3 regions of the Gilliamella sp. W8145 genome follow, and region 2 is predicted to be linked to each of the others. Evidence: riboswitches for the same ligand, from Rfam matches in the RefSeq annotation. Region 2 holds a riboswitch; each other region holds the start of a gene.

Region 1 (11,416 bases), 410 kb from region 2:
TATGAGCAGCTGTGGTTTTAAATTTAACAGCCAAAAAGCACGAACTGATATCAAAGCCTTTTTAGAACTTCATATCGAACAAGGTGGTGTGCTTGAAAGAGAACAAAAAAGCATTGGTGTTGTTACCAGCATCGTAGGCCAACGCCGTTATAATGTTCGCCTAGTTGGTGAAGCCAATCATGCAGGCACCACACCAATGAGTTACCGTAAAGATGCTATCTATGCCTTTAGCCGAATTTGCCACGAATCTATCAATAAAGCGATCAAGATAGGCGATCCATTAGTATTAACCTTTGGTCATGTTGATCCAAAACCCAATGTAGTTAATGTGGTGCCTGGTGAAGTGATGTTTACGATAGACTGTCGTCATACTGATCAAGCTGAACTTAAAAAATTCACTGAAGAATTGGAAGCCGATATGCTCGGTATCGCTAAACAACTCGGTCTTGAGATCGAAATAAATCGTTGGATGGATGAAGTGCCAATCCCAATGGATGATCAATTAATCAAAATGTTGAAAGATATCTGTCAACAAGAAAACCTTAGCTATCGTGTTATGCACAGCGGTGCTGGTCACGACTCACAGATTTTTGCACCACGAGTACCTACCGCCATGTTATTTGTTCCAAGTATCAAAGGTATAAGCCACAATCCAGCAGAAGATACTAAAACTGAAGACTTAGTCGAAGGCATAAAAGCATTAACCTATGCGCTTTACCAATTGGCTTATCAGGAATAATAAGGAAGTAAAATGACAACAATAGAAACAAAAGGTGGCATTCAGTACTGGCATAAAATCGTTGCTTTATTATTCCTTGGTTGGTTAGTAATGTGGATATATCGCCCTGTTTTAGCGGCGCTTTTTCCGGAAATTCAACAAACTGTAGGCCCACAATCAAACACTGAACTAGGATTAATTGCTAGTTGCTACTTTTTTTCTTATACCTTGATGCAAATTCCAGCAGGGATCTTAGTCGATAAATATGGTAAAAAAGCCGTGGTTATTCCAGGCTTTATTTTGTTCACTATTGCAGCGGTAATAATTGGTAATGCTCATTCGATGATGATGATTTATATCGGTAGCTTACTTGCTGGTTTAGGTTGTGGTTCTTATTATGGTTCTGCATGGTCACTATCAGCAGAAAATATTCCTGCTGAACATCGTAGCTTTGCCTCGGCAATTATCAATACTGGTGCAGCATTAGGTATGGGGATTTGTTTACTATCCACCAGCTTTTTAGTTAAATCATTAGATATGCCATGGCAATATATGCTCTTCATTATTGCAGCATTAACTCTCGCTTTAATAGCTGGATTTGCCATAATTATTAAAGAGCCATCGATTAAAACTGTTATCGCACACAACAAACAGCAAAAACATAAAACCGTAACCGAAACAGCAACAAAACAGAAACACAGCTTTTTTACAAGCCCAATGGTTGCTTGTTATATCATGTATTTTGCCACTTGTTATGGCTATTACATGGTAGTAAGTTGGTTACCCAACTTTCTTGAAACTGAACGGGGTTTTTCTGGCGGTAGTGTTGGTTCAGCATCCTCATTGGTTGCCTTTGCTGCTATTCCTGGTGCATTAGTTATCAGCAAAATTTCTGATAAATTTAGATCTAAACGACTGATGTTTATTATCGTATTAGAGCTGCTTTCAGCGGTAACACTGTTAATGGCGGTCGAATCAGCTACCATCACATTGTTGCTAATCGGCTTAATCTTATATGGATTGTTTGGCAAATTTGTAGTTGAACCGATTTTAATTTCTCACGTTGCTGACATTGCCCCAAAAAACAGTTATGGCACTGCATTTGGTGTATTTAACTTTTTTGGTATGAGTTCATCCGTTATTGCACCACCGTTGACAGGCTTACTAGCGGATATAACCGGTACCAAAATTACTGGTTTTTACGTTGCTATAGCAATATTAATCATTGCAACGGCGTTATTCTTTTTAATTAATTTGCGTAAACATATAACTTACTGATTGCGCAAAATGTCGACTATTTATCGATCTATAGCCCGAGTAAATGGTCGACCAATTAAAAATTAGTACACCAAGTTATGCTTTTAGGTTCACGCTCGTTGCACCTAAAAACCATAGCAGACCGAACATTATATGTTCCAAGGAGATCATTATGGGATATATCAATAATAATACCGGTTACCCAAAAGACCTATTAGCATCACGCGCAGTTATCAAACGTCAAAACTTCGCTTTAATTCCTCCAGATGGTTTAGTTAAAAATATTATTCCTGGTTTTGAAAATTGTGACATAACTATCTTAGCTACCCCTAAATTAGGCGCTTCGTTTGTTGATTATCTGGTTACCATGTATCAAGGTGGTCATAACTTACAAGGATTTGGTGATGATGGTATTGAGGTATTTGCTTATGTGATTGAAGGTGAAGTCAAGGTTAAAGCAAATGAACAATCATATGATCTCCATGCTGGCGGATATATCTATTGCCCTGCTGGCGTTAAACTTTACTTACAAAATTTAGTTTCTTCATCACGTTTATTTTTATATAAGCGTCGCTACAATCCTATTTTAGGTTACCAAACACGAATTATTGTCAATCATGTTGAGCAATTAGAACGTGTTAATTATGAAAATATGAATAACGTATTTATTCAAGACCTACTGCCTAAAGAGCTCGGATTTGATATGAACTTTCACATTCTCACCTTTTTACCCGGTGCCAGCCATGGCTATATTGAGACTCATGTACAAGAGCATGGCGCCTACCTACTCAGCGGTGAAGGAATGTACCTACTTGATAATCAATGGATTCCAGTAAAAAAGGATGATTATATCTTTATGGGTGCTTATGCATTGCAAGCTTGTTATGCGGTAGGCCAACAGCCTTTGAGTTATATCTATTCCAAAGATTGTCATCGCGATGTAAATATCTAAACAAAAAACTATATTAGCTAAATATCTCAAAGGATACCATATGGAACTGATAGTTATTGCACTAGGTGGTAATGCAATTTCAAAACGAAACGAATTACTTTCTATTGATAACCAATATCAAAATATCAACAGCACCACCAAATTTATTGCAAAATTAGCCAATAAATATCGACTGGTAATTGTCCATGGCAATGGGCCTCAAGTAGGATTACTTGCCTTACAAAATGCCAGTTATCCAAGCGTGCCAGCCTATCCTCTCGATGTCCTAGTTGCACAAACCCAAGGCATGTTAGGTTATATGATACAACGCAGCTTACAACAATATGAAAATATCAACCAAGTCGCCTGCGTATTAACCCAAGTTGAGGTCGACAATAACGATCCGTCATTTAAAGATCCAACCAAATATATTGGTCCTGTATATAAACCAGAAGAACAACAGAATCTACAAAATCAATATGGTTGGCAATTCAAGCAAGATGGTAAATATGTTCGTCGAGTTGTGGCATCGCCAAAACCGAAAAAAATAATCGAGCTTGATACTATTAAAGAATTGCTAAGCCAGAATACTATCGTTATCTGTAACGGTGGTGGTGGTATACCTGTAATAAAAGATAATACTGGTTATAAAGGTGTTGAAGCTGTCATTGACAAAGATCATAGTGCAGCACAACTCGCTATTGAATTAAAAGCTGACCATCTAATGATATTAACCGATACAGATGCAGTGTATGAAAATTGGGGTACGCCACAACAAAAAGCTTTAGGAAAAGTCGATACCAAACGTATACAACCAATGGCTATTGATGATGGCGCAATGGGACCAAAAATAAAATCAGTGATTGAATTTGTTGAGCAAACAGGTAACACCGCTTATATCGGTAACTTAACTGATATTGAATCGCTATTAGCAAAAACCAAAGGTACCATTATCAGCCAATAGCACCTATAAAACTCAGCAGTAACGGATAGATACATTGGACAGGAGTTTAAATATGAGATTAGACAGACAAACACTACATAACTTGATTGCCAAAAAGTTACATAAAGCTGGATTAACTCAAGAGCATGCCGATATCGCCGCAGATGCACTGGCATTTGCCGATGCCAGAGGTATTCACTCACACGGCGCCGTACGAGTTGAATATTACGCTGAACGGATTGCCAAAGGCGGCATGACTCCTTATCCTAATGTCACCTATAAGGAGACGGGCCCTTCGTCAGCAATCTTAGATTTTGATAATGGTTGTGGATTAGTTGCTGCTAAGTTCGGTATGGACAAAGCGATAGCATTAGCGAAGAAAAATGGTGTTGCAGTAGTAGGGATTCGTCGAATGTCACACAGTGGTTCACTGTGCTATTTTACCGAGATGGCTGCCAAACAAAACTTAGTCGCCATATCCATGTGCCAATCTGATCCAATGGCAGTCCCATATGGCGGCGCTGAAGAATTTTTTGGTACCAATCCTATTGCATTTGCTGCTCCCACCAATGACGAGCGAATTGTCTCATTCGATATGGCAACCACTGTTCAAGCTTGGGGAAAAGTATTATATGCTAGATCCAAAGGTGCCCAAATTCCAGCTACATGGGCGGTTGATGAATTAGGTGAGCCAACTACTGATCCTTATAAAGTAAATGCTCTATTACCGATTGCCGATGCTAAAGGTTATGGATTAATGATGATGGTTGACGTACTTTCTGGCATATTACTTGGCTTACCATTTGGTAAAAATGTTTCATCCATGTATGCTGATTTATCCAAAGGCCGTGACCTTGGCCATCTGCATATTGTTATCAATCCTGAATATTTTATTGGCCTTGATATATTTAAACAAAGTATGTCTACTATGCTAGACCAACTAAAACAAACTAAACCAGCCAAAGGTAATAGTGAAGTCTTCTTCCCAGGAGAACGAAGCAGAAAACGTGAAGCCGATTATCAAAAAAATGGTATAGAAATTGTTGATGATATTTATAACTATTTAATTAGCGATGATATTCACTATAATCGATATGATCATAAAAATAAATTTGCGGAATAGTATCGAGGTTTAAAAACCCCTCTCCTCAAATTTTTTATATTCGCTGAGTTTCGGACGTTTTGTTATTTGGTGGCTATTTTTAAATGGCGATTACGTCCGAGTAAAGAGGGTTTACGCAACTATTCTTTACCAACTCTTGCAGCGACCACGCAAGTGGTCACTAGGTGACTGCATTCCGCCTGCGTTCGCTATTAACGCACCGGGGGTGATTTGTTCCTGACAAAACACAGCCTTGCCAAACATCCTTGTTTGCCATGCTAATTTCACTCAGTTATCAGCACGTTGCTAAGGTCGTTAAATAAAACACACCAAACTGATTGGCTAACAATAAACTTTTATGTTTAGTGTAAGCTGATTTAATAACTAAGTGGTCCTGACACTAATTATTAGCAATAGATAAAAGATAATTAGTTTGTAAAAACATCATAAATAGTTATTAGTAAAAATATATTTTAGAAGTAATTGAGATAGTTTTTGATCTTTAGTTTAAGCCAGTTAACTAAACTTGCATATTTCTGCTTTCTAGTTTAATTTAACAACACAAATTTTTTTATATTTCGAGACTAAACATGACAATATCATTTAAAGAGCAGCAACAACGAATCAATTTTGTTAAACAATTTTTTGCCGAGCAATTAGCAAATAATCTATCATTAATTGAAGTTCAAGCACCAATATTGAGTCAAATTGGTGATGGCGTTCAAGATAATTTGTCAGGTACCGAAAAAGCCGTTCAAGTTAATATTAAAAGTATTCCTAATGCACAATTCGAAGTTGTTCATTCACTAGCTAAATGGAAACGTAAAACGTTAAGTCAGCACAATTTTCCTGTTGGTGAAGGCATTTATACTAATATGAAGGCTCTGCGCCCGGATGAAGATAAACTTTCGCCTATTCACTCTGTTTATGTTGATCAATGGGATTGGGAAAAAGTGATTCGTCCCGAAGATCGCAATTTAGCTTATTTAAAACAAACGGTTGAAAAAATTTATAGTGCGATTAAAGCGACTGAAAAAGCAGTCTCTGAAAAATATCATTTATCACGTTTTTTACCCGAAACAATTACCTTTATGGATAGTGAACAGCTGTTAAAACGTTATCCAAATTTATCACCGAAAGAGCGTGAAAATGCAATTACCAAAGAGTTAGGCGCCGTATTTTTAATTGGTATTGGTGGTGAATTATCAAATAATGAAAAACATGATGTACGTGCTCCTGATTATGATGATTGGAGTAGTGATAATGAAATGGGTTCAAAAGGCTTAAATGGTGACATTTTAGTTTGGAATCCTGTGCTAAATAGTGGTTTTGAAATCTCATCAATGGGAGTCCGTGTCGATCCAGAAACCTTAAAACGACAATTAAAACTGACTAATAATGAAGATCGCCTTCAATATGCATGGCATAAAGCATTAGCTAATGGTGATTTTTTACAAACAATTGGTGGTGGAATTGGCCAATCACGATTAACCATGTTACTTTTACAGCAACAACATATTGGCCAAGTACAAGCAAGTGTTTGGGACGATGCCACCAAACAAGATTATTCAAAACTACTTTAGTTTAAACATTGTTTAAATATAGTTCAAATTCAGCATACTTTACCCAGAGTGGTAAAGTATGCTTATTATTTAAATACTTTTATCTAATCCCATTTGCCAGAAACCAATTTCAAGTTTAGTTGCTTGCCTGAATAATTTTGTTAAATGTTCAATGCGACTAGCATCTAAATTTACTAAGCGCTGATCAATCCACGCAATTTCATTTTGCATTGTTTGTTGGAATTCCTTACTAGCATACATGTTAACCCAACTGTTATATCTATTGTTGTTAGCATCATACCAATGTTGTTTGGTTAGCCAATCAGCAATCATACCGTAACCAATTAAACAAGGCGCTAATACAATATGCAAATCTAATATATCCCCATGTAATCCGACATCCAATACATAACCCGTATATTCACTATTTGCTTTGGCTTCAGTTAATAGGTTAAGTTCGTTCTCAGTTATTTGCCACTTTTTACAATATTCAATATGTAAGTCTAGTTCAACTTCAACAATTGCTTTCAAGTTATTTAAAGATTGTTTGATTTCAGCCAGATCATGACTTTTATACACTGCTAATCCCCATGCTCAGGAAAAATTGATAAGGAAAAGATAAGCTTGTTTTAAATAGTGTTGAAAGTAGGCAACATCTATTGTACCTTTACCTAATTTTTGAATAAACTCATGTTAAATATAGTTATTCCAATCATTTTGGCATGATTGAATAAGTGAATAAAATGACGACATGACGACTCCTTTTTATAAAAATTAGTAATTAAGGAGTACAACAGACTTGCAGAAAAGCGTGTTTTATACTCCCTTCGTCGGTACTAACCGAATCAGGTTCAACGGGTATAATCTCAGCCTAAGGCACCCCGGATAAATACAGATGAATAATAGCTCAGAAAATAACTAACAATTTTTGTAAAAATAATAGTTTATTAGCCGTTACTATTTATTCAAATGTTCTTCATTAACTAACCGATAGATCTTCTATAACTGTAGCTAATAATCAGTAATTATTCTGTCTTCGAGTCAATTTGCTGATTATCTTCTGAAGATGGCGCTACTATTTCTTGTTGAGAAGATTTCTCTAATTCAGCTTTTTCGGCTTGCTGATTAGAAATTGAAGACTCTTGTTGTTTTGCTTCAGTTGTTACCGAATTATCTTGTGAACGAATATATACAATCTTTTGTTGACCTCGGTCACACGATCCGACAATTTTACCTGCAACGCCTTGCTCAGCTTGTTCTGATGGAACTAAATTTAATTGAAAACTGTTTTCATCAACACCATTGTTTTTGATTTTCTCAGCGATACTGGCACTAATTTCTTCACAATTAGAAGCAGCGGCAACCATTGGAAGACCTAACAATAAAACCACGACTAACTTTTTCATACCCTTTCCTATAAATTATAAATAATAAGTCTTGTTGCATTGTAAAACGATTGATAAAACTGTCCATATCGTTATAAGCAATATGATAAATAAATTTTATCAATTTATTAATGAAGTTAGCACAAGATTCTAACCGATTAATCTTGCTTATGCTGGCTTTCAAGTACTTTCAATTTATCTAAAACCCAACAGCGAATATCGGCTAATTCAGTTTCAGACAATCGATTAACAAAATCTCTTTTTTCATGAAGTTGTTTACGATCTTCATCAGTCAAAACAACCCCTTTTAAATTTAATAATACTTCTTTACGGTACATAGAATAGATAAAATCTTTTATTAAATCGTCAGAAAGATTAATGTTAGTCATTTTGATTTCCTTATTTTATATCTTTAACGCTCATACGATTAAGTCGACATCTAAATTAATAACATCACCACTCAATATAAAAGAGTATTAAAAAATAAACTCTGTTTAATAAACAGCCGGATCTCCAATATAATCGAATCGCAAATAGATGACAATGATTGAATCAAATAACACAAACAAAACTTTTTCATTTATTCAAAACTAACTTGTGAATTATTCACTTAATTATTTGATAAGTATTTAACAAACCTGTTGATAACTCTATAACTGATTGATATTTATTAATTTAACTTCAAGGTTAAAATTTAATCTGCAATATAAAAACCTATTTTTGAAAATAAATACTCTATATTTGTCAACAGAAATCATCTAACAATTTGATAAAATTTTGATAAAAAAATACAGCATAAGGTTTAAATTATGCTGTATTGAAATAATACAAAGAAGTATAACAATATATTTACAATGCCGTAAAAAACGCAATTAAACCAAACAAAACACCAGGGGAATTAGCTATAGCAATCGGCCAATCTTTTTTAGGTTGTAATAATCCATAACAAACCCATAATGAACAGTTAATTGCTGCTGCTAATGGTTGAGTTGGATTGGTTTTAAAACCATGAAGATTGTCGATAATTTGTGGGATATATGACACATACATGCCTAATGATGCAATCGTTGCAACGACGCCTAAATAATGGAAAGCTTTAGGGGAAAGATTCAAGATCAACCTGCCTGCTTAAATGTGAATGGAGAAATTAATCTATCATAGATAATCAGCGAATTAAACCTTGTCCTACCTAGCTTTTAGACAATTTTATGTAAATAAAATGATAAAAAATAACTGGCAAAATTAGTAATATTTTGAAAATAAAAAATAAAAAAATTTACTTTGGTTTGCCAAATTGCTTTGCTGAATTTTTTTGCTTTTATATTATCGTTAAGCTTAACAAGCAATGTACAAAAACTGATTACGACAGTAGCAGTATTAACAACTGAGTAAGGTTAGCATGACAAACATGGATGTTTGACAAGGCTGTGTTTTGTCAGGAATAAATAACAGTACAGCAGGAAATTTGCGCCTAAAACAGGGAAATGACGATAAATAGTCACTTATCTAGAGGTATTTAGGTCTAAATATAACCCCTAATGCCTCAAAAAAGCGCGGTTAGGAATTTAGTTTAAGTGAAGATTTATCGTACAAAGGCCACAATAAAAATCAAAGTGTTTTATACATATGGTAATTTATCAGTACCTGATTTTTTCTGTATATTTTGTTAGCTCGCTTTATTATAAAACCCCATTTTTGGAAAATTGGCATGGCCACTTTTGATGCATCTACACTTAATTGTGAAAAATTTTTCTGGTGGGCCAAATCGAGCACATGGTTATAGAGTTTTCTAGCTACGCCTCGTTTTTGAAAGTCAGGATGCACGTAAAAACAGTCTATGTAACCATCATCTTTAAGTTCAATAAATCCCGCAAGGCGTGAGCCAAAGATAGCTATCCAAGGCTGAGTGTTATCTAAACGTTTTAGCCACATCTGATAATCTGGTGGTGTTGGGCACCATGCTTCTTGCTCTGCTTTGCTATAAATATCGGTATCAATAGCATGAATAGTCGAATGAAACAAATCGCATATTTCAATGGCATAGAGTGAAGAGTATGCTTTTATTTCAATTTTAGATGTAGAATTATCCAATGTGTTTCCTATTTTCATTATGATTTACTTCAACAACTTCATTATCGCCAACATTGACAAGACTGGCTGTAGTTGGTAAAGAGGGTTTGCGCAAACCCTCTTTGCTCGGACGTAATCGCCATACAGAACTAGTCATAATATAATAAAACGTCCACAACTAAAACAACTAAGGTGGTTAATTAGTTATAAAAGACGAGTTTGTTTGGTCTCTTTGCCAAGCAATAATATTGCTAAAATAGCAACCAGAATTGATAAACTAAATAGCGCAAATATCATGCTTACACCAACTTGGTTAGCCATTAAGAATCCAACCATTAATGGACCTAATATGCCACCAATTCGACCAATAGATGCAGCCATACCAGCACCGGTAGCACGAATATTGGTGCTATATTGTTCTGGTGTATAAGCATACATTGCTCCCCATGCTCCTAAATTGAAAAATGATAATAATGCTCCACTGATAAGCAATTGGTTAATTGAGTCAGCAATACCAAATAAATAAGCACTGATTAAAGTACCCAATAAATATGCTATTAATACCCATTTACGCCCTACTCGTTCAATCAACCACGCAACTGTAAAATAGCCGGGTAATTGGGCTAAGGTCATCATGAGAATATAACCAAAGCTTTTTACCATATCAAAGCCTTTAAGCATCATTACGCTTGGTAACCATAAGAACATGCCATAGTATGAAAATACTACACAAAACCATACTATCCATAACATTATCGTTTGACGTCGGAATGAGTTTGATAATAGTGATTGTATTTTTTTGATAACTGGCTCTGTTTGAGCATGGCTATTTTGATGTTGATACGATTGTGAGTCCGGTAAATTAAAGCGTAAGTAAAGCGCGTAAAAAGCTGGTATTGCACATAATATCATTGCGCCACGCCAACCAACGGCAGGCAGAGGAATTAGAAAATAAGCAATTAGCGCAGCTAAAATCCAACCTACAGCCCAAAAGCTTTCAAGTAATACCACAATGCGCCCGCGTACTTCAGGCTCAACACTTTCACTAACTAGCGTCGATGCAACGGGTAATTCACCGCCTAGCCCCATACCAATGAAGAATCGTAAAACGAATAAACTACCTAACCCCCAAGCAAAAGCACTTAAGCCACTGGCAATACTAAACATTAATAAAGTGAATAGAAAAGCTGATTTGCGACCTTTTTTATCAGCATAAATACCAAATAAAAAGGCACCAACAGCCATACCAATTGAATTAACACTGCCAATCCAACCAAGTTGTGATGGTGTTAATCCCCAATCTTGCTTTAAAGCAGCTAATATAAAAGATAATAATCCAACATCCATTGCATCAAAAAGCCAGCCAGTGCCGGCAATAAGCAATAATTTATTGGTAGATAATAATGCGGTTTTAGAACTTTCCATAATCAATAATTTAACGCAGATTT
Region 2 (11,416 bases):
AAGCAAATCAAATGGAATAATTAAGCTAGAACAAATTCGATTTTTAACAGATGAACTTTGAGGTAAATAAATTATGTCACTAAAAAACGGTTTTATAGGTGGAGGATCAATATTTAATTTAGGTACAGACAGTGATATGCAGCTATTTTTTGACTGTATTTCATATTATGTTCTACCTAAATATCCTGACCAAAATTGGTCACTGATTACTGACCGCTTATATCGTCGTTATTTAAAATTAGAAGAGTTAGATGCTGCCGTAGCATTAATGAAATTGGTAGAAAAAGAGTTTAAACAGTTGGATAGAGAAGCATTTGATTGGAGTAAAATATTATCAGGTCAAGTTAAAAGTGATTTAGATAGAGCTAAATCAACTTTATTTGAAATTTTTGGTAAATATTTTGAAGCATTTTATGAGTGTATTGAATGTGCTATAGTAAGTTATGAAGCGTTCAAATCGCGTCCTGATTATAACTACGAACCTGTAATGGTAGCAATTACTACCATCCCTTATTGTGTAAGCTACAGTCAGATCCCTTTATCTGTTTTCGATAATTTACAACCTGATGAAAAACCAATTTGGTGGACAGGTAAAATTCCTAAAACCACAACTTAGTTACTTTTTAACTTACCTCTAATCCCCTTTACCTAAAAATTTTAAGGAAAGGGGGGATAGATATTATTACTGATTTTAATTTCACATTAATGTTGTTTTATTGAGTTCGTTTAGTATGTCCAAATCCTGATGTCTAAAATTATCTTCAGCGACTTATTATTGCTTTATTAATAGCCCACGGATATTCAAATATCAATAAGACGGCATACACTCCTCAATTATTTTTACAAAAAATCTCAATAAACTAAATCAGAATTAGCGGAAGGAGATAAGTTTTAGCTCCAGCTCTATTTGAGCCGAAGCTAAAGTAGTAGGAAGTAATGCCATTCCAGCAAGTACAACAGTGAAACTGACTTAAACCAGCTACAGCAATTGGAGCAGTTGATCCATTAAAGTTACTGTATCAAATGGGGTTGTTCCTGCTAAGATAGCCCCTTAATTACAAGCCTATGCTGAAATTAGGGGGATTAGGTATTAAGATTTAATGTGGGAATAGATTAGGTCGTTGTGCAGAGTTTAGATCTGCTAATGAGTTGTTATTAAACAATCCTAATCTTATTTATTACTGATTTTTATAAAAAGGAAAAGATAATCAAATAAGTAATATAAATAAAACATTAAAAGATATTATAAATTGATATATATCAACTTTATTCATGGATCTTCCTGTATTTTGTTGTTAACATGGTTTCATATCTTTTTTTATGTGATGTTGTCGCGTAGTCAATATGATGAATTTAATGATAAAAAAATATTTATTTGCTTGGGGGGCCATTATCATACCCTCGTTTGTTGCGTTAGCTGAACCACCAACAACGCAACAACTTATCCATCCAAGAAATCGTGATAAAGCTCTTCAATATTCATCAATACTTTCATCGCCTGACATACATCTATTACCTACTACTTATGAAACTAGAGATATTCATTTCTCATCGGTTTTTTTCTATTTGAGTATTAATCAGATGCAATTATTAGAGCGAGATAAATTACCTTAGTTTATTCTTATCAATAAACAGTCTCGTCAAGCCGAGCACTGTTGTTTAGATGCATAAGGTTTCAATTTATTGATGACTAAAATGCATGACCGATTGATTAGCTACGGAGATATCAATACTGACGTAGTAGCAACAGAGCAAAAATTAGCATCAACAAAACTGAAACTATTATTTATGTAAACATAAGAACCAGAGGCATATAAAAGTGAAAATAGTAGTAGATCTAGTGTAACTATAGTTTGCGATATAGATGATATTGCTACAACTATTGCTCGCAGTAAAAATGAGAGTGAAAAATAGCTATAAAGATATTAGGAACTATGATGAATATAGAAATATCAGTAGGTTATGGTGATAAACCTGTTTCTAGTTATAATTTGGATTAAAAAGGCAATAGATATTTAACCTAATAAGAGTTAATCAAAATGTTAAAAGCGTAGCTACAGGAGAAGGAATATCAGATGGTTATGTTTATATGTGGAGTAAGGAGTTTTACTCACGGTAAAAGATAATTTGTGTCACAGTAATTTGTACTGTTAGGTAGTGGGTGGATATGTACATTCATTACAATTCAATAAAAAGATCTTTTACCAGCATAATTAGTTGGTAACAAAAGAGATTCACAGTTAGGAACTGGAAAAAGAAATATAGCTGAATAAAACTAGCCTCATAGTATAGCGCTACACTCGAAAGCATTATTTCTACTTTTGTTGGAGATAGTGTACAAGATAATATTGAGAAAATAATCATGAAAAAAAATAAGAAATATTTAGTATTATTAAATTATTTAATCTTTTTACCTTTCATGGGATTTTTATTAATTATTATAATGCGCTTGCTCATCTCATTAATATTGTTGATTAAATATGATATAGCTTTTGAATTTGGTATTCATGATATATGTTTAGCTGGTAAAGCAGCTTGTATTTGGTTTCCTTTAGCATTAGGTGTTTGGTGTTATGAATGCTTCCATTACGGAATTAAAATTTTTGGCAAATAATATTATCCCAGTTTAACAACTGGGATTTTTTTATTATAACGAGTAATTAATACTATAACTTTTATTCCAATCATAATAATTAGCTGTATAACTGGATGATATGTTTAACTTAATCTTGGTAAGTCTATTAAAATTAGGTTAATTTATTTTTTAAGTAAGCTTGGTTTTAGTTTGTTTTGGCGTAATATAAGAATTAAATTTTATTTAATTAATGGCAATAGCTAGCAAATTTGTTTATTTAAAGAATAATTTGATTTTGCTATCTGTTGGTATTGATAGTTTACCGGTAAATGATTAAATAACCAAAAGGGGTTAATGATGAAATTAATAGTTGATAATATGAGTTGCCAACATTGTGTTAAAACCATTACTAAAGCAATTAATGATATTGATCCTAAAGCAAAAGTTACTGTTGATTTAGCTAAGCATGAAGTTGATATTGACGGAGGTACTATCTCGCAAGAAGCGGCAATTGCGGCAATTAATGAAGCGGGATTTGAGTTTGTCGGTATTGCTTATTAACAGTATTTAGCGTTATTAAATTTTAGACGATTATGATTATCGCCTAAAGCTTAGAGAGTATTTTTATCAAATCATCTATTAACAGTTTTTGTATACTTCATCGACTTGGATTGTTGATGAAGTATATCTGTGTGTCAATTTAATATATCCTTCACCTAAAAAACATTTGCGCCCTTTTCGTATCTATAACAAGTGAATTCAGGTTGATATTTATAGCTTATAAAAAAAAACTATTACCAAACATTTTAGTCTTAAATAGCTCATCAAAATATAGTGAGTTCACAGTTATATTTAAGCAGCAATTAATCAAAATCTTTATCAAGTTCATTTTCGTTAATACAGAAATTCATTTCTTTCTGAGAACATTGACGGGAAACTTTAGGATCTTTGCCCTCATAATTTCTAAAAAATTGGTATTCTTTATAAATACAGGTTGAATTTGTTAAAGTATAATTGCCATTTTTAGGTATAAACCGATAGGTTTCATTTAAAATAACTGCAGAATAGTTATTTACTTCGCAAATTTTTTTCCTTTTTGCTATTTTTTTGCTGGGATCAAAATCGATGTAACGACCATCTAAATTGAGATAAACAAACTCTTTTTTCTTCTCATCATAAGAATAGTACCGATAAATGATAGGTCCATCTTCCATATCATCAACGGCTCTGGCTATATAAAAATCATTATAATTACCATCAAAATTGTAGTCTATTTCTATGCCATTGTGATCAAAAAAATCTGGTGCAAAACGATAGCTATCATCTATATGGTTAACCGCACCTACTGAATATTCTCCTAAAAAGTCAAATCCTTGCAAATTATCTATAGTCTGAAATAATTGGTCATTTTTTTTACTATAAATATTTAAACCTGTTGGTTTCAATCCTTGACCTTTTTTATAGGAAAGTATCATTTTAAAATAAAAATCATCTGTCAATCTTTTTTGTAATAACTCTATATTGTTAATTTCTTCATTCTCAATAAGAATATCGAGATCACCGCCATCTTTAAAATTTAATTCAACATCATATTTATCAATGTTCGCCTTAAGAACATCTAAGTCAATTGCTAATACTAAACAAGGTAAAAACAAAACAACTGAGATAAGATATTTTATACAAATCATATTATAACCAACTAATTCCATTTAATATTTTTAATATTATTTTTTTAATCCTATTTATATCTTAAATTAATTCATATCAAAAATTAATTTAAAATGATTTAAAAATATATTATTTCTTATCAAATATAACTTATTGAGCAATTTTTCTAACCATATTTTTAATTACTATTTTGGATAACCATTTGTAGAAAAATAAATATTTAATTATTCAGTGTAAAAATTTGCAGTTACCACCATTGATAAAAATGGTGAGTAGGTCCAATTCCCTTACCAATTTTTAAACTATCTGCATGCTCAATAGCCCCTTGTAGGTAGTTTTTAGCATGTTTTATTGCATCTTCTAAATGATGTTTCGGTAATAAGGCTGCAATTGCCGCAGAGAGGGTACAACCTGTACCATGGGTATTTCTCGTTGCGATCCTTGGTGATGTCATTCTGATGACGTTGTTGTGAGTGATTAAATAATCAGGGCTTTCTTGACTTGGCAAATGTCCGCCTTTCATTAATACTGCCTGACAACCTAATTTAAGTAATTCATACCCCTGTTGTTGCATTTGCTCTTCGTTTTTTGCCTCACTACAATCAAGTAATGCAGCAGCTTCAGGTAGATTTGGGGTAATAATTGTGGCTAATGGTAATAATAGATCTCGAATAGCAGAAATGGCATCAGCTTTTAACAATGGATGTCCGCCTTTAGCAATCATTACGGTATCAAGCACAATATTGGCAATAGGATGATTGTTTAATAGCTGATGAACCGTAGTAACAATCTCTTTATTCATTAGCATGCCAATTTTAACACTATCAATGTAGATATCTTGATACAGCGTATTAAACTGTGCTTCAATAAATTGAGAGGGAATGGCATGTACACCATTAACGCTTTGCGTACTTTGTGCGGTTAATGCGGTGATTACTGACATACCATAAGCACCAAGTGCTGAAAATGCTTTTAAGTCAGCTTGAATACCTGCGCCACCACTAGGGTCACTGCCCGCTATTGTTAATGCAACTGTTGTCATGATTTGGTTTCCTATTTTGCTTGTTTTATTTTACTGATTAGGTCTGATGTCGCTTTGGCAAGATTAGCTTGTCCACATATTGCCGACACAACGGCAATACCTTCAATGCCAGTTTGGATTACTTCGGTTAAATTATTCACGCCGATACCACCGATCGCTACGGCAGGGCATTGTTTCGCTTTAGCCAGTTCTTTCAATTGAGCAATGCCAGTCGCAGCTGCGGCATCCTTTTTGGTTGCGGTTGGATAGATAGGCCCTATGCCAAGATAATCGACTAAATGCCACGGAACATTCTCTAGTTGTGATTGATTTGAAACTGAAAGTCCTAACCATTTGTCTCTGCCAATTAAGCGTCGAGTAACGTCGACCGGTAGATCGCTTTGTCCTATATGCACACCATCGGCATCAATGGCTAAAGCAATATCAACATGGTCATTGATAAATAGCGGAACTTGGGTACTGCTTAACACTTCTTTGAGCGCTTGTGCGGCGTCATACCAATTTTTACCAGAGTATTCTTGTTCTGAACGTAGTTGCACTGCGGTAACACCATTCTCAACGGCAATTTTGGTAGTAGTGACCATGCCATCTATACCGCCACATAATAACGGATCGAGGACTAAATAGAGAGTTAAATCAAGTTGCTTTTTCATCAAATATCCTTATTGGTAATTTTGCTTAAATAGGGAAAGTTGGTCAATTATTGCCATAGCAAAAGTGCCTAAACCTGATTGTTTGTTAGCGAGTTCACCAGCTTTTTTCATCATAAAACAAGCTGTTGCGGTAGCGGTTAAACGATCACTAGAGGTTGCAATAAATGCTGCTACCATCGCAGATAACGAACAGCCGGTACCGGTTACTTTAGTTAAAGCGATATCGCCACCGACAATGCTATAAATTTGTTCACCATCTGTGACATAGTCTATCTCACCTGTTATTGCGACAATGGTTTGATATTTTTGTGCTAATAGTATTGCTGCATTTAATGCAGAATCGGTAGAATCAAGTCCATCAGGCCCTTTCGATGATGATTGTTGACCACTCAATGCGAGAATTTCAGAGGCATTTCCTCGAATAACACTTGGTCTAAAAGTTATCAATTGTTTGGCAATTTCAGTGCGATATTTAAGTGCCGCACCAACCGCTACAGGATCCAGTACCCATGGTGTCTGTGTTTGTTCAGCTTTTGCTGCAGCTAACAACATACTATTTGCGCTGTGCTCATCAATGGTACCAATATTAATTAATAAACTACTGGCAATAGTTACAAAGTCTTCAACTTCTTGTTTAGCAACGACCATTGCTGGTGAAGCTCCAATGGCTAATAAGACATTAGCGGTAAAATTCTGTACGACATCATTGGTAATGCAATGGACTAACGGTCGTTGTTGTTTAACTTGCTCAATAAAGGGAATGGCATCATTATTTTGAAATAACTGAATGGTAGACATATTCTTTCCTTATTTATTATTGATATTAAGGGAAGAATGTGTCAAAACGGATAATTAAGACGAAGACTTCCCTACGCTGGTATGAGCCAGATCAGGTTCAACGGGTAAAATCTCAGTTTTTTGTAGTAACAAAAAACACCCCGAGTCAAAAAACAATTAATAAAAACAGTTTTATTATGTACTGAGTTTATATTTTATACAAGCTATTGTAATAATCTTTCGATATCGCTTATAGATCGTCTATCTGGTAAGAAAATGATTAAATGATCACCATCTTCGATCATTAAATCGGTATTAACAATAATCACATCTTCACCACGCACCACCGCACCAATAGTTGCCCCTGAAGGCAATTTTAGACTGTTAATATTTTTACCTACTAGTTTAGAATTTTCAGTATCACCACGAACAATCACTTCGACAATTTCTGATTCACCTTGCCGTAGTGAGACAACTTTTACCACGCCATTTTGTCTTACATGACTGAGTAATTCTGAAATAGTGGCATGTTGTGGTGAAATGGCAATATCAATCACACTATCGTTAATTAGTTCTAAGTAAGCTTGTCGTTGAATAAGTACGATGACTTTTTTTGCTCCCATCCTTTTGGCAAGCATTGATGACATAATATTCGATTCATCATCACTCGTCACTGCAACAAAAAGATCGGTAAGTTCGACTTGTTCTTGCGATAAGAGTTCTTGATCCGATGATTCACCATGTAATACGGTCGTATTAACTAACTGCTCGGCAATTAGTTCTGCTTTTTCGGCATTACGTTCAATCAATTTAACTTGATAATCGTTTTCTAATCGCTTAGCTAAAGCAACAGCAATGCCGCCACCACCACTAATGATTATTCGTTTATAAGGCTTTTCTAACCGTTGTAATTCACTGGTTACCGCTTTGATGTTAAGCGGTGGGGTAATAAAGTAAACCATATCCCCAGCTTCAATCAAGGTTGAACCGATCGGACGAATAAAACGATTTTTACGATAAATAGCCACCACCCGAGCTTCGACATGAGGTAAATGTTCTTTTAGCTCTGATAATTCACTACCCACCAATGCACCACCGTAGTAAGCTGTGACGGCAACTAAGCAGACTCGATTATCATAAAATGAGGCAAATTGTAGTGCGCCAGGATATTGCACTAGCTGGCTGATATGATTGGTGATTAGATTTTCTGGGGCAATAATATGGTCGATATTAATACAATCCTTATTAAAAAACGAGTATCTTTCATCATTATATTCAGGCGCTCGAATTCGTGCCACTTTTTGAGGAATCTTGAACATAACATGCCCAATTTGACAAGCCATCATATTGACTTCATCAGAATTGGTAACAGCGACTAACATGTCGGCAGATTCTGCACCAGCACTTTCTAATACTTGTGGATAAGATGATTTTCCACAAATAACTTGTAAATCAAAACGTTCTTGCAATGATTGCAATTTGTCATGATCTTCATCTACAACTGTCACATCGTTCTGTTTTTCAGTAACCAGATATTCGGCAAGAGCACTACCTGTTTGACCTGCACCAAGAATGATAATTTTCATAACTAACCTATGATAATCAAAAAGGCTTCAACGGCATTTATCATTAATAAAAACGATAATCCTTTTAGTCATTAAAGCCAATTGATATTGTTTAGCGTTAATTGCAATCTAGTTTTACGGTTAACTATACAAAACCAATTGCGTCATAAACTTTTTTCAACGTTGGCTCTGCTTTTGCACGAGCTTTTTGTGCACCTTCTTGCATAATTTTCAGAAGATAATTTTCATCATCACGATACTGATGATATTTCGCTTGTAAACCAGTTAACATATCAATAACTTGATTTGCGACCTCAGTTTTTAGATGGCCGTACATTTTACCTTCGAATTCTTTCTCAAGTTCAGCAATAGGTTTACCCGTAATACCGGTTAAGATATCTAACAGATTTGATACACCCGCTTTATTTTTTAAATCATAACGTACGACAGGTGGTTCATCAGAATCGGTCATTGCCCGTTTAATTTTCTTCTCGACATCTTTTGGATTTTCAAGTAACCCAATAACATTATTGCGATTTTCATCTGATTTAGACATTTTTTTGCTAGGATCTTGTAACGACATAACCCGTGCGCCAACTTTAGCAATAAATGGTTCAGGAACAGTGAAGATATCGCCATAAAGGGCATTAAAACGTATAGCAATATCGCGAGAAAGTTCAAGATGTTGTTTTTGATCATCACCAACAGGAACTAAATTAGCTTGATATAACAAAATATCGGCAGCCATTAACACTGGATAATCAAAAAGCCCGGCATTTATATTTTCTGAATGACGAGAAGATTTATCTTTAAATTGTGTCATACGACTAAGTTCACCAAAATAGGTATAACAGTTTAATGCCCAACCTAATTCAGCATGTGCAGGCACATGGGATTGCACAAAAATAGTACTTTTTTGTGGATCAATACCACAGGCTAGATAAAGTGCTAATGTATCAAGTGTTGCTTTACGTAACTTATTAGGATCTTGGCGTACCGTGATCGCATGTTGATTGACGATACAATAAACGCAATCATATTCATTTTGTAAAGACACCCAATTCTTTAAAGCACCTAAATAGTTGCCTAATGTTAGTTCTCCTGATGGCTGAGCGCCACTAAATACAATTGGTTTACTCATAATTTATTCCTAATTTTAACTTATTATTTTTTTGCATCAGCTTTTGGCTGAGGTAGTAGGGTTAATATATCTTGAAAATCATCAAATAAAAAATCGGGTTCACTTGTTGCAATTGATTCGCCATAATTATAACCATAACTTAACGCAACAGTAGGGCAATTAGCATTTTTGGCAGCGGTAATATCATTTTTCGAATCACCAACAAATAATAACTGATCATTGTATAATCCCAATGTTGCCATGACTTGATAAAGCGGAGCAGGGTGTGGTTTTAATTTAATTACATCACCACCGCCGAGTACTAATGAAAAATACTCTTTGATACCTAATGAGCTTAGTAATCCCGGTAAAAATTGTGCCGGTTTATTAGTTACAAGAGCTAAAGGGTAATGATTTTCATAAAGAGCTTTTAAGGTCTGTTTTACATAAGGAAACAGTGTTGTCTGCTCATCCATAACCTTATCATAATGCTGACTAAATATTTGTTTAGCTTCAGCAAAATATACTTTTGACGGATTAATATCAATAGCTTTGAAAACGCGTTCAAGCATCACATCAATACCATTACCTACCCAGTTTTTAACTTGTTCATTGGTAACTGTTGGTAAGTTTAGATCTGCCAACATTTTCTGGGTTGCTAAAGCAAGTCCAGGTACGCTATCTACTAATGTTCCATCTAAATCAAAAGCGATAGCTTGAATATCATCTAATTTAGCCATGTTTTACTCCTGCTAACTCTTTACGCATTGCATCAATTACCGTTTTATAGTCAGGTTGACCAAATATCGCTGAGCCAGCAACAAACATATCGGCTCCTGCCTTGGCAATTTCAGCTATATTATCTACTTTTACACCGCCATCAATTTCTAGGCGAATATTTTTACCTGAATCAATAATGCGTTGTTTAACTTGCTGCAACTTTTTAAGCGTTGCTGGGATGAATGATTGACCACCAAAACCTGGGTTAACACCCATCAATAAAATAATATCAACTTTATCCATCACATAGTCTAAATGGTCAAGTGGTGTTGCCGGATTAAGCACAATACCGGCACTGCAACCATGATCTTTAATTAATTGTAATGAACGATCTAGATGAATTGTCGCTTCAGGATGAATAGATATGTTTGTTGCTCCAGCTTTGGCAAAAGAGGTAATTAGCTCTTCAACTGGAGAAACCATTAAATGGACATCAATTGGTGCACTAATTCCATAGTCTCGCAATGCCTTACAAAACATACTACCCATTGTTAAATTGGGAACAAAATGATTATCCATCACATCGAAATGGACAACATCCGCTCCTGCATCTAATACTTTTTGGGTATCTTCACCAAGACGAGCGAAATCGGCGGATAGTATTGATGGTGCAATAATAAATTCATTCATAACATACCTCTACTCATAAACACCTTATACTTAAAAATAGCTTAGGATTTTTGGTACAAGGCCAATATTTCATCAATTTTTTTGCGTCCTTCGCCAGCGCAGCTAATTGAGCGCCGCATTTCTGCTCGGTAAAGATGGCGCGCTTTACTATATAACGTTCTGGTATAGTGAGTATCATGATTTGATACCAGAACTGGAATCTCTTTTTTATAGGCAATTTGCTCCGCTAATTGTGACAACCTTTGATGTTCATCAAACCCAAAATTATTAGAATAGTAGGCGGTAAAACCTGCTGTTTCATTAGGTGATAAATAAGGTGGATCACAATAAATAACTGAGTTACGTTTCGCCATTTTCATCGCTTTATGATAAGGCGTACAGACAAACTCAGCATTTTGTGCCTTTTTGGCAAAGAAATAGAGTTCCCTTTCCGGGAAATAAATAGTCTTGTAACGGCCAAATGGCACATTAAATAAACCACTATTATTATAACGACATAGGCCGTTGTAACAGTGACGATTTAAATAGACAAATAAAAGCGATCGCAAATATTGATCTTTGCTATAATTAAACACGTCACGTAGTTGATAAAATGCTTCAGCCTGA
Region 3 (11,416 bases), 990 kb from region 2:
ACAGCCCAAACTCCTGATAAATTAAATGAATAGACTTGTTCGGGTATTTGTTCACTATGCTTGAACTTCGCGGTTATAGTCACCAGTCCTATTGGTTTTTTTTTCAACATAACATTACCCGCTTTATCAACAACCACACTATCTTTAGGATTTGCGGAAACGTTATAATCAAAATCCTCTTGATGACCAGTCATAACTAATTGAAATTTCGCTCCTGGAAAACCAGTGGTAGGGAAATGAGGAGAAGCTGACACTTTAAAACCATTAATTGGATCAAAAACATTCGCATTATAACCACCACCGCAATAACTATTTCTTACTCTCGAATTATCAAAATTCCAACCTCTTGTCACTCTAAGATCTACAAAATCTTCATCCAAAGATAATTCAAATTCATTATCAGCATAACCCGTCAAAATACATTCTATCCTACCTTGGTATTCAATTGGACGGGCACTTCCCCATGTCATAGTAGGAAAAGTTATCATCTGATTTGGTTTTGCATAACAAATGTCAGGTTTAGCCATAATTTTATATTTTTGAGTGATATCAACATATTCGCTTTCATTAGGAACACCATATTCGGAATAGGTTTTTACTTTCGTTGTAATAGTTAAAGTTAACGGCATGGAAATGTCACTACCACAACCAATTATTTTTTCATTATTTTCGATTTTTATCCCTTTATTATCAAACCAACTATAGGTTGTTTTTTCTACGGTGAACGGAGTGTTATTGCGAATGCCATCACCATCGGTATCATCATAATTAGCCGTCACATCTAAATCATTCATTGCATAATCCTTAATAATAAAGTCCTTAATTGTTAAATTACCATCAAACTGATTGATTTGTGTGTCACTTAAGTTATTGGTATTTGAACTATATAAAACACCATTAACAGTAAAACCATGTTTTTTCGATGCCCCTTCAATATCGACAACTTTCGGTTTATTACCAATAATGACATTTATACTATGTGCTGTGAGTGCTAGGCTTTTTTGACTGACGCCTAAAAAGCATAAAATAAATAAAATATAAATAAACGGTTTAACCAGAGATAAACAAACGGATAATAATGAAGAATTTGTTAAAGCAAAAATACAACGCATTGTATTTGCTATGAAACCTTTACAAGGTGAAGGCTGAACTAAACAGCGTTTTGTTTTTTTTGTTCTTTGGCTAAATTGATATGGACTAAGACTAGATATTAACTTGGATTTTCTGTGAAAAGATAAACTATCGTGAAAAAGTAAACTTGAATTGAGGTAATTAGCTGAAATTAAATTATAGGTTGAGCAGGTTTGGTGTTTGGTGTTTGGTGTTTAAAATTATAATGCATATTCGACATCCTGTCAATTAACTTTATGTTTAATTTGATATTTTATCTTCAATTGTTAGTTTGATTAACTAAATAATGATCGATAATCCTACTTAAAATTGTTTAAAATTATAAAGACATAAAAAAAACTCGCAACCACTTTTTGAGGCTAAATTGTTAAATTTTGTAAATATTATTAGTAAGATAACCAGCTAAATCACAGTTTTTAATTATTTAAAAAACTCTCCTCAACTTTTTCAACTTAAAATCCTAACTTTCAATACCTAATAACTCCGCTATCTTTTGATTTTCATTAAGCTGATTTGGAGCTGCATTAAAAATAATTTTTCCATTATCAATAACGAGGCAACGTGAGAAGTGGTGAAGAGAATCATCCAAATAATGCGAGACCATCATTAAAGTAAGGTTGAATTCGCTACAAACTTGATTAACAAGAGCTAGCATTTCAAAACGTAATGCTTGGTCAAGCGCAGAAAATGGTTCATCAAGGAGTAAAATTGGACGATGTTGTATTAAACAGCGTGCCAGTGCAACACGTTGCCGTTGACCTCCTGAAAGTTGTTCGGGATAACGTTGGTTAAAGCCTTCCAATCCGACACGCACTAATATGTCACCAATTATTGTCTGTTCTGCACGGCTAAGTTTTAATAATGGTTTAATACCTAACGCTATATTTTGTTCGACGGTAAGATGGCTGAATAAATTATTGTTTTGGAATAGCATCGATACCGGCCGTTTACCCGGTAAAGTGGTAGTAACATTTTGCTGATTGAGAATGATTTGTCCGCCATTGGGAAAAATGAATCCGGCTATTAAACTGAGTAATGTACTTTTGCCTGCACCGCTTGGGCCAACAATGACCACTCTTTCTTTAGCGGCAATATTAAGCACAAAGTGCATGTTGAAGTTATCATATTGATACTCAGTATTTTGAAGTTCGATCATAATCCATAACAACCAATAAGCTAAATGATAAAATTAATAAAATTGCCGCTGTTACTATACTTTCTTTGTAATGATAATGCGATATCTGTTGATATAAATAATAAGGTAAAGTGGTGACTGACTGCCCACCAAATAAGGCAATTACACCAAAATCGCCCAATGACAATATGCCAGCAAATGCAAAACTCATCAATATTATTCTTCTTAATCCTCTAAAATCAATTAAATAAAAGTGAGTTAAACCATTGATATTCAGTGATTGGGTGAGTCGCCAATATCGAGCGGTAATATCATACATTGGTACGGCAAGATTTTTTATAATAAATGGTAACGCCATCAATCCATTACAAACCATCATCAATAAGCAGATAAAAATGGCATTATTACTATAGTCAAATAGTAATAAAAATAATCCTGATGCCAATACCATACTTGATATGGCTAGAATAAGTGATGCAATTAATAATAGTCCATTACTCAATCGAGGTTGTCTATTTATCAGTAATCGACTATTGGTCCAAAGTAATAGTAACCCCAGTATCATGGCAATAATTGATGAACCAAAAGCAATAATGATTGAAAAAAGTAAAGCTTGCTGTAATGAAAAGGTCAACAATGAGAATTGAAAGAAATAGATACCTTGAAACAGGATAGTCAGCATAGGTAACAATATAAATAATCCACCGATCAAAATTAGCACTGAACTAACAATTTTTAATCCTTTGGGTAAAGGTAAACGATAGTCTGTTTGAGTAAAGTTTACCGTTAATTTTTTATCGATTCTGTTTATCTTTTGCATTAATCCAATGAAGGCAATACAACAAACTAGTTGTAAACAGGCAAGTAATGCTGCTTGTAACAGATCAAAATCACGAATTGCTTGATAAATAGCAACTTCAAGCGTGGTATATTTAGGCCCGCCACCTAATGCTAAAACAATGGCAAAACTTGAAAAACATAACATAAAAATTAATGCCGCCATAGGTAATATTTGTCTACGCAGTAATGGCCATTCAATAATTTTAAAAAAAGTTACATTGCTAAAATTTAATTGCGCAGCTAAATGTTTTTGTTCAATAGGTACGCTTTGTAAGGTTTGATAAAATAGACAGCAGGCATAAGGGAAATTCAGAAATACATGTGCCAATAAAATGCCGTGTAAACCATAAATTGAAAATGAGAATGGTATGTGTAATATTTGGCAGATACTTGATAATAAACCTTGTCGCCCGTAAACCGATAGTAAACCAGTCACAACAACTAGTGTTGGTAATATAAAGGTAATAGGCATCATCTTCAATAACAACTTTTTACCTTTAAAATCCACTAAAGATAATGCCTTAGCCATTAATATGGCTGCGATTAGTGATAATAATGTCGACAATACAGCTTGGTAAAAAGTTATCCATATAATATGCAATATGTAACTATCAAAATAGATGCTTAAATTTCCTGACTGCAAGGCAAATTTCCAGATAGCGAGAAGTGCTGAACTTAATATGATTAAAATTAAACTAGCAGCACTGATACCTGGTAATAACGATCTGAATTTTAACATTAATAATACTTAACTATTTACTTATTGCTGACTGCCACTCACGAATCCAACCTTTTTGATGTTTTTCAATCTCTTCCGGTGTAAATTCTAGCGATTTATCAATGGTATTAATTTGCTTATAAGCATCGGGTAGATCGGTTTTAATAATTGGATACATCACATTTTTTTCAGCAAATTGACGTTGTATCTCAGGTGTTAGCAAGTAACGTAAAAATTGTCGAGCTAAATCAGCTTCTTGGCTATATTTAATGATGCCAGCCACTTCGACTTGGCGATAGTGACCTTCAGCAAAAATCGCGGCGGCGTAGTTATGATTATTTTCATTAATAATATGTGCTATCGGCGATGTGCTATAACTTAATACCAAATCCGCCTCATCTTTTAAGAACATACCATAGGCTTCACTCCAACCTTTAGTTACTGTGACCGTATGTTTAGCCACTTGTTGCCATGCATTTGCCGCCTCGTCACCATAGACCTTTTTCATCCAAAACAATAAACCTAGTCCTGGAGTGCTGGTTCTAGGATCTTGATAAATGATTTTCCAATTAGCTTGGTTTTCGACCAATTCATGTAATGAATGAGGAGGATTTTTAATCTTATCTTGATTATAGATAAAAGCGAAATAGCCAAAATCGTAAGGAATAAAACTATCATCCCACCAATCGGTATTGAGGTTATCGGGTTTACTAATTTGATGCGGAATTAAAATATCCGCTTGCTTGGCTTGTGCTAATAGATTGTTATCTAATCCTAAAATAACATCAGCATTTGTTTTGTCGCCTTCAAGGCGAATGCGATTTAAAACAGATACGCCATCTCCCAATGTGACAACATCAAGTTGGCAATGACATTGCGCTTCGAAGCCTTTTTTAATTGTTTCACCCGGCCCCCACTGTGACATAAATGAATTGTAACTATAAACGGTTAGAGTTGGTTGTTGTGCATTAGCTAGATGACTAAATAGTGAAAATGAAAATATAACAGATAGTAAAAAGTTTTTACGAAACATTTTGCCTCCAAAGTAATGTGTAAAAGACAAAAGGTTTGAGCAGATATAATAACTCAAATCCCTCCGCTGGCATTATCCAGTTCAGGTTCGACGAGTTATGTCAGTTTTTCTGACACTCTCAGCCCTTCAGGGCACCCCGTTGAGAACGATGAGTAGTTTAGTGGTAGCAAATAGAATTGTAAACAGGCGATGTGTTGATAAATACAAATTTAGACAAATTAAAACAAGGTAAGATTACAGGCAATCAGTGACAATTGTTGTGTTTGTCGGTATTATATGCCTCATTTTATGATTATTGATTAGGTACAATGTGAACATTCAACAACTATTAACGCAACGAGTTTCGCAAGCAATGATTATGGCTGGTGCAGATAAAAACTGTGATGCTTTAATCAAGCAATCAGCCAAAGTTCAATTTGGTGACTATCAAGCAAATGGTATCATGGCTACCGCTAAAAAATTGGGTATGCCACCACGCGCATTGGCAGAAAAAGTATTACAACATCTGGATATTGAAGATATTGCCGATAAAGTAGAAATTGCTGGACCGGGTTTTATTAATATCTTTTTAAAAAATAGTTGGATTGCCGAGCAGAACGAAGTAGCATTAAGTAGCGATAAATTGAATATCACCTTACCGGCTAAACCACAAACTATTGTGGTTGATTACTCAGCACCAAACGTAGCAAAAGAGATGCATGTTGGTCATTTACGCTCAACGATTATTGGTGATGCGAGTGTTAGAGTCTTAAATTTTCTTGGCCACAATGTGATTCGAGCTAATCACGTTGGTGATTGGGGAACGCAATTTGGTATGTTAATCGCTTACCTTGAAAAAATGCAAAACGAACAGGCCAACGATATGGATCTATCGGATCTAGAATCTTTTTATCGTGCAGCAAAAAAACATTATGACGAAGATGAAGTCTTTGCTGAAAAAGCCCGTAATTATGTCGTTAAGCTTCAAGGTGGTGATGAGTATTGCCGTGAAATGTGGCGAAAACTGGTTGATATTACCATGACGCAAAATATTGCCACATATAAACGACTCAATGTCACACTTTCACTAGAAGATACCATGGGTGAAAGTATCTATAACAGTATGCTTCCGGGCATTGTTGCCGATCTTAAACAGAAAAAATTAGCCGTTGAAAGTGAAGGCGCTATCGTTGTGTTTTTAGATGAGTATAAAAATAAAGAAGGCGAACCAATGGGTGTTATCATCCAAAAACGAGATGGTGGTTATCTTTATGCAACAACCGATATTGCCTGTGCAAAATACCGTTATGAAACGCTACACGCGGATCGTATTTTATATTATACCGATTCACGCCAACACCAACATTTAGAACAAGTTTGGGCGATTGTGCATAAAGCAAAATATGTCCCAGAATCTTTAAAACTTGAACATCATATGTTTGGTATGATGTTAGGTAAAGATGGTAAACCATTTAAAACGCGTTCAGGTGATACCGTTAAACTAAATGATTTACTCGATGAAGCAACTGAGCGAGCAGCAACATTAATTAAAAGCAAAAATCCTGATCTTTCTGATACCGAGCTGGCTCAAGTGGTTGATGCAGTTGCCATTGGTGCGGTTAAATATGCTGATCTATCCAAAAATAGAACGACTGATTATGTATTTGATTGGGATAATATGCTGTCATTTGAAGGCAATACAGCGCCTTATTTACAGTATGCCTATACCCGTGTACTTTCAGTATTTAAAAAATCAAATATCAATGAAGACAATCTAGATGGTCATATCGATTTAGGTACTGAAAAGGAACGCGTATTAGCAATTCGTTTGAATCAATTTGATGAAACAATCACAACTGTTGCCGCCGAAGGTACGCCACATGTTCTTTGTGCGTATCTGTATGATATCGCTACCCTATTTTCAAGTTTTTATGAACACTGCCCTATTTTGGCCGCAGAAAATGAAAGTTTAAAAGTTAGCAGATTGAAACTGGCCTTATTAACAGCCAAAACGCTTAAAACGGGTTTAGATATGCTTGGCATTAAAACCGTTGACAAAATGTAAGCTTATTTGCCACCGATATGATTAAATATCGGTGGTTTTATTGGTGTTTATTTATCCGCTTAGACATCAACCTGTTTAGCTATACAAATCGATAATCCATCAACACGCTCCTTAGCAAAATTAGCAAATTCAACTAAATATGGCGTTGTATTATGCAAGTCAATCGCCTGCTGTGATTGCCACGTTTCTACTACTATATAAATATTTGGATTCTCAATACTTTGATTCAGCTCATACCGAACACAACCGTGTTCAGCTCGACTACCGATAACTAATCGTTTAAATATAGGTTTAAATGCTTCATGATACTCTGGTTTTATCGTAATGGTAGCAATAATGTTTAGTTGTGACATATTTTACCCTTATAAGCAAATTTGTTTTGTAATGATTGAAATCCTACTGTTAAGAATAAACAGCTTTTTAATAATCATGCTAATCTCATTTTTTCGACCATTATACTTATTATTAAATAGTAAGTTAGGCATATGTAATTTAATAGTTTACTCTTTGAGAGTATAAATAGACTTTTTTTTAGTTTGAAAAATCTAAAAAATAATACTTTAACCATTTCATTTATTTAAATATTTTCAAAATTAAAATACTTGATCTTAACAATGAATCCATTAAAATCTCTCCCACTTAGGAATAATAATAAAGTGTAAACTTCCATGACAACTTGTATTTTCATTACTATAAGAAATATCCTAACTGGTTTATTTTGATCCTCCTTTTGGGGGATTTTTTTTATCTATTTTTTATTAAAACTTAATAGTAACCAAATTTTAGAGGCGCATTATGACCGATAATAAACAAATGTTATCAACTAGTCGAGATCAGAGTTTGAAAGCATATTTGATGAACAAAATTAAACAAAATGGTGGTTGGGTTAATTCACATATGCATGCTGATCGTGCTTTTACTATCTCTGTAGATAGTTTTGATGTCTACCAAAAACAGACTTTAATTGAAAAATGGGACACGCTTGATAAAGTGAAAGCAGCAATGACCGAAGATGATTATTATCGACATTTTAGCATGGCGGTTGAACGCATGATTGAACAAGGTGTTACTGCCATGGGTTCATTTGTTGATATTGATCCGATTGCCGAAGAGCGAGCAATTAGAGGAGCTCTGCGCGCTCGTGAAACATATAAAAACGATATTACGATTAAATTAGTCAATCAAACTCTTAAAGGAGTCATTGATAAAGAAGCCCGATACTGGTTTGATAAAGGTGCTGATTTAGTGGATATTATTGGTGGTTTGCCGCGTCGTGATGAGCGAGATCATGGTGAAGGCATGGGATTAAAACATTTAGATGTGTTAATGCAAACCGGTAAAACATTAGGCAAAATGGTACATGTCCATGTTGACCAATTTAACTCATCAGATGAAATCGAAACCGAGCAACTTACTGATAAAACCATTGAGCATGGTATGCATGGTCGTGTGGTGGCTATTCATAGTATTTCAATTACCGCACATAGTTTGGAATATCGTCAAAAACTCTACCAAAAAATGAAAGAAGCTAAAATGATGGTAATTGCTTGCCCATTTGCTTGGATCGATAGCCCGCGCCGTGAAGAACATGGCCCAACCCGAAATTCATTAACACCAGTCGATGAACTTGCTGCAGCTGGGATACCTGTTGCTATTGGGACTGATAACGTCAGTGATTATATGTTACCTTTTTCAACCGGTAATATGTGGGAAGAACTTAAATTATTAGTGACTGGATGTCGTTATACAGATTTAGATAATGTAGTTAATGTTGCTACACGAAATGGACGAATGGTTTTAGGTCTTGCATAATGGTTTGATTAAAAATTTAGCTGAGATTTAAACATCTTAATAATAAAAATCCCACCTAGAGAATAACTGAGTGGGATTTTATTTATTGGCGATCGTTTATAATTGATGAATTGCTGAAGAAACCCGAGAAAAGTAATTACTAAGTCTTGATTTTATTTCATCTTCAGCTTGTTGTCTTAATTCACTTCGAGAATAATAATTACCATCTGTACGATCAAATTCATAACTAGGTTTATCACCTGTATAAATATACTTAACTTGCCTTGAACTTTTTTCAGCTAAAAAACTGTCATAATAACCACTTAATCCAGAAACATTTACGCTAAGGTTTAAACTATAATTATTTACTAATGTTTCAGTTCTTAAGTTATATTCTTTTTCACCATTCTTTTTAGTGTCATTTGTTACTGAACCGCCATCTTCAGAATATCGCTCATCTTCACTAAGATTAATAGTAATGTTACTATCACTGCTGTTGTAAACTAATATAATAGCATCATCATTTTTGAAATAATCTTCAACAAAATTAGAAAATGAATTTGCATTTCCTGTCACATATAGTCTTATTTTACCCTTGTTAGCATAGTCTCTTGCTTTTTGTTGCGAATCTCGATAATTACCATACTTTGCATAAGTATTCGCGGCATGTTGATAATTTGTTGCTGCTTGTCGATATTGATAACTCCGAGTCGCATTTTTAGCTATTTTTTCACCTTGAGAATAAGAATTAAACGCTTCTTGACTGATCGCTTTTTTTTCATAGTAATGAGCTAATTTTTCAGTATCTTTGTAATGACCTAATGGCTTATAAATATCAATAATAGTTCTAAAACAAGCTACCGCTGCATTATAATCACCGCTACGTATTTCCTGTTTAGCAAGATTGTATAATGTTTGTGCCACAAGCTGCCTATATTTAGTATCCGCATGAATATAGGCTTTTTCGATATTTTTATCGTAATATCTATCTAAAGATTTTTTATATAGCGCTGCTCTTTTTTCATAATCACCAGCAGAATTAGTTGGGATAGCATTTGCTTGTTGAGTATAAAAGTTAGCAATATTTTGTTTTAAACGTTCACTAGGATATTTATCCAAAAAGAATGCTAATTCGGAACTGTAAAAGTGATCACTCAACCGCTGATTAAGCTCTAATAATTTCTCATATGTTTCTTGGCGTTGTTCATCATTGGTCTTTGTGGTATTAGCTAATTCATTTTCATATTTGTTCATCACCTCGGTAACTAACTGACGCAGCTGGGCTGCATCAGTTTGCTTAAAGTTTGCCTCACTTTTTTCTTCTATTTTTATCGCTAATAAATTGATACTTTCAATATAACTTCCTTCATCGTACGCTTCTTGAAATGTGCGTTGATGCGCACAACCTATTAATAAAGAAATAAATAAAGCGCTAATGACTATTCTCATCAAATTTATCCTTATTAAAAATTGTCCTTTATAGGTATGAAAGTTCTTGAACAATACTTTCTAGCTTTGATCTTAATTCAGCACTTTGTTCGCTTTTAGCTCTTTGTTGTAAATCAGATTGAGAATCTAATGTACCCTCGTTATAGTTATGTATATGTGAAGGTACATTTCCTGAATAAATATATTCATATTTCTCTGAAGATTTTTCTATATTAAATGAGCGACTAGAGTTAAGAAGTCCTGTAACGCTTATTTCAGTCGATAATGTTAAGCTATTGCGAGTGATCGCTGTTTGTTGATAGTAAGTTAGTTCTTTGAAAGTTTCGATCTGAGTTGTATGCCCTTGATCATCTGTCTGTTGTACATATTTATCAAATACTTTTTCAAATTTTGTTTCGTTGCTAACTGATACTTGAGGGTGAGAATAATAACTATTACTAGCTACTCTAATTTTGATATCAGCATAATTTGGAGAACCAACAAAGGTGATATAATCAGCTGAAAAAGCCGATCTTATATCAGGACAATATTCGTAGGCATCACAATAAACTGATATTACCCCTTTGTCTTTATAGGTGTTCGCTAAAGAAGCCGCATCTTTATAGCGTCCAAAACGACTATATACGTTTGCGGCTTGCCTATAATATTCGCCAACTGTACGAAAATCTACACGTTTGCTAGCGCTTTTTGCCAGCATTTTTGCCTCTTGATAAGCCGCTTCGGCCATTAAAGTAGCGTATTTTTTACCATTATCATAAGCGCGTTTATCACTGTCTTTATATTTACCTAGAGGTTGATATACTGATGATGCTTGACTAAATGCCTCAGCCGCAGCTTTATAGTCTTTCTGTTTTTCGAAATCTTTACCTTGCTCATAGAAATCTTTAGCGGCAATCTGCATATATTTGGTATTAGCATTTTTATATAAAGTAGCAATATTTTTATAACTGTAGTATGACAAACCACTTTTATATAACTCAGCTTTTGTATGATAGCTATCAGAATCAGTACCAGTGATTGAATTACCATAATCATAGAAATCTTTAGCAATAATTTGCCTCAAACTTTCATCAGGATATTTATCTAAAAAGCTCACTAATTCCGTACTGTAAAAACGGTTAGTTAAGCGCTTATTCATCTCTAACAGTTTTTGATAGATTTCAATGCGCTTTTTATAATCTGTGTTATTGGTGCTGGCTAATTCATCCTCATATTTGTTCATTACATCATTAACCAGATTGCTGAGTTTTTCTGCATCAGTTTGCTTGAAGTTTA

The links. A riboswitch is a leader RNA that binds a small molecule or an ion and turns the genes downstream of it on or off. The one in region 2 is predicted to bind thiamine pyrophosphate.
Region 1: linked by a shared signal. The riboswitch ahead of H3T80_RS01835 (TenA family protein) and the one ahead of thiM (hydroxyethylthiazole kinase) in region 2 are both predicted to bind thiamine pyrophosphate.
Region 3: linked by a shared signal. The riboswitch ahead of thiB (thiamine ABC transporter substrate binding subunit) and the one ahead of thiM (hydroxyethylthiazole kinase) in region 2 are both predicted to bind thiamine pyrophosphate.

What each region holds. Positions count from the first base shown of each region.
Region 1 is NZ_JACFRC010000001.1:414,771-426,186, reverse strand. Features, by position in the region: gene allC (allantoate deiminase) at 1-739, shown strand, start outside; gene H3T80_RS01860 (MFS transporter) at 752-1,996, shown strand; gene allE ((S)-ureidoglycine aminohydrolase) at 2,148-2,927, shown strand; gene H3T80_RS01850 (carbamate kinase) at 2,968-3,870, shown strand; gene allD (ureidoglycolate dehydrogenase) at 3,923-4,972, shown strand; gene asnA (aspartate--ammonia ligase) at 5,542-6,534, shown strand; partial or broken gene H3T80_RS01835 (TenA family protein) at 6,604-7,197, opposite strand; TPP riboswitch at 7,318-7,407, opposite strand; gene H3T80_RS01825 (DUF1161 domain-containing protein) at 7,539-7,919, opposite strand; gene H3T80_RS01820 (hypothetical protein) at 8,057-8,287, opposite strand; gene H3T80_RS01815 (SemiSWEET family transporter) at 8,748-9,011, opposite strand; gene H3T80_RS01810 (GNAT family N-acetyltransferase) at 9,507-9,989, opposite strand; gene H3T80_RS01805 (hypothetical protein) at 9,982-10,125, opposite strand; gene H3T80_RS01800 (MFS transporter) at 10,173-11,393, opposite strand.
Region 2 is NZ_JACFRC010000001.1:515-11,930, forward strand. Features, by position in the region: partial or broken gene H3T80_RS00005 (hypothetical protein) at 1-61, shown strand, start outside; gene H3T80_RS00010 (hypothetical protein) at 74-616, shown strand; gene H3T80_RS00015 (hypothetical protein) at 1,357-1,614, shown strand; gene H3T80_RS00020 (hypothetical protein) at 2,363-2,614, shown strand; gene H3T80_RS00025 (heavy-metal-associated domain-containing protein) at 2,933-3,136, shown strand; gene H3T80_RS00030 (hypothetical protein) at 3,439-4,284, opposite strand; gene thiD (bifunctional hydroxymethylpyrimidine kinase/phosphomethylpyrimidine kinase) at 4,491-5,285, opposite strand; gene thiE (thiamine phosphate synthase) at 5,297-5,938, opposite strand; gene thiM (hydroxyethylthiazole kinase) at 5,948-6,727, opposite strand; TPP riboswitch at 6,788-6,889, opposite strand; gene trkA (Trk system potassium transporter TrkA) at 6,940-8,301, opposite strand; gene trpS (tryptophan--tRNA ligase) at 8,426-9,421, opposite strand; gene H3T80_RS00060 (phosphoglycolate phosphatase) at 9,445-10,140, opposite strand; gene rpe (ribulose-phosphate 3-epimerase) at 10,133-10,810, opposite strand; gene H3T80_RS00070 (Dam family site-specific DNA-(adenine-N6)-methyltransferase) at 10,852-11,416, opposite strand, start outside.
Region 3 is NZ_JACFRC010000001.1:993,213-1,004,628, forward strand. Features, by position in the region: gene H3T80_RS04505 (hypothetical protein) at 1-1,112, opposite strand, end outside; gene thiQ (thiamine ABC transporter ATP-binding protein ThiQ) at 1,592-2,287, opposite strand; gene thiP (thiamine/thiamine pyrophosphate ABC transporter permease) at 2,265-3,845, opposite strand; gene thiB (thiamine ABC transporter substrate binding subunit) at 3,859-4,857, opposite strand; TPP riboswitch at 4,898-5,006, opposite strand; gene argS (arginine--tRNA ligase) at 5,168-6,901, shown strand; gene H3T80_RS04530 (putative quinol monooxygenase) at 6,961-7,254, opposite strand; gene H3T80_RS04535 (amidohydrolase family protein) at 7,697-8,713, shown strand; gene H3T80_RS04540 (hypothetical protein) at 8,810-10,141, opposite strand; gene H3T80_RS04545 (hypothetical protein) at 10,170-11,416, opposite strand, start outside.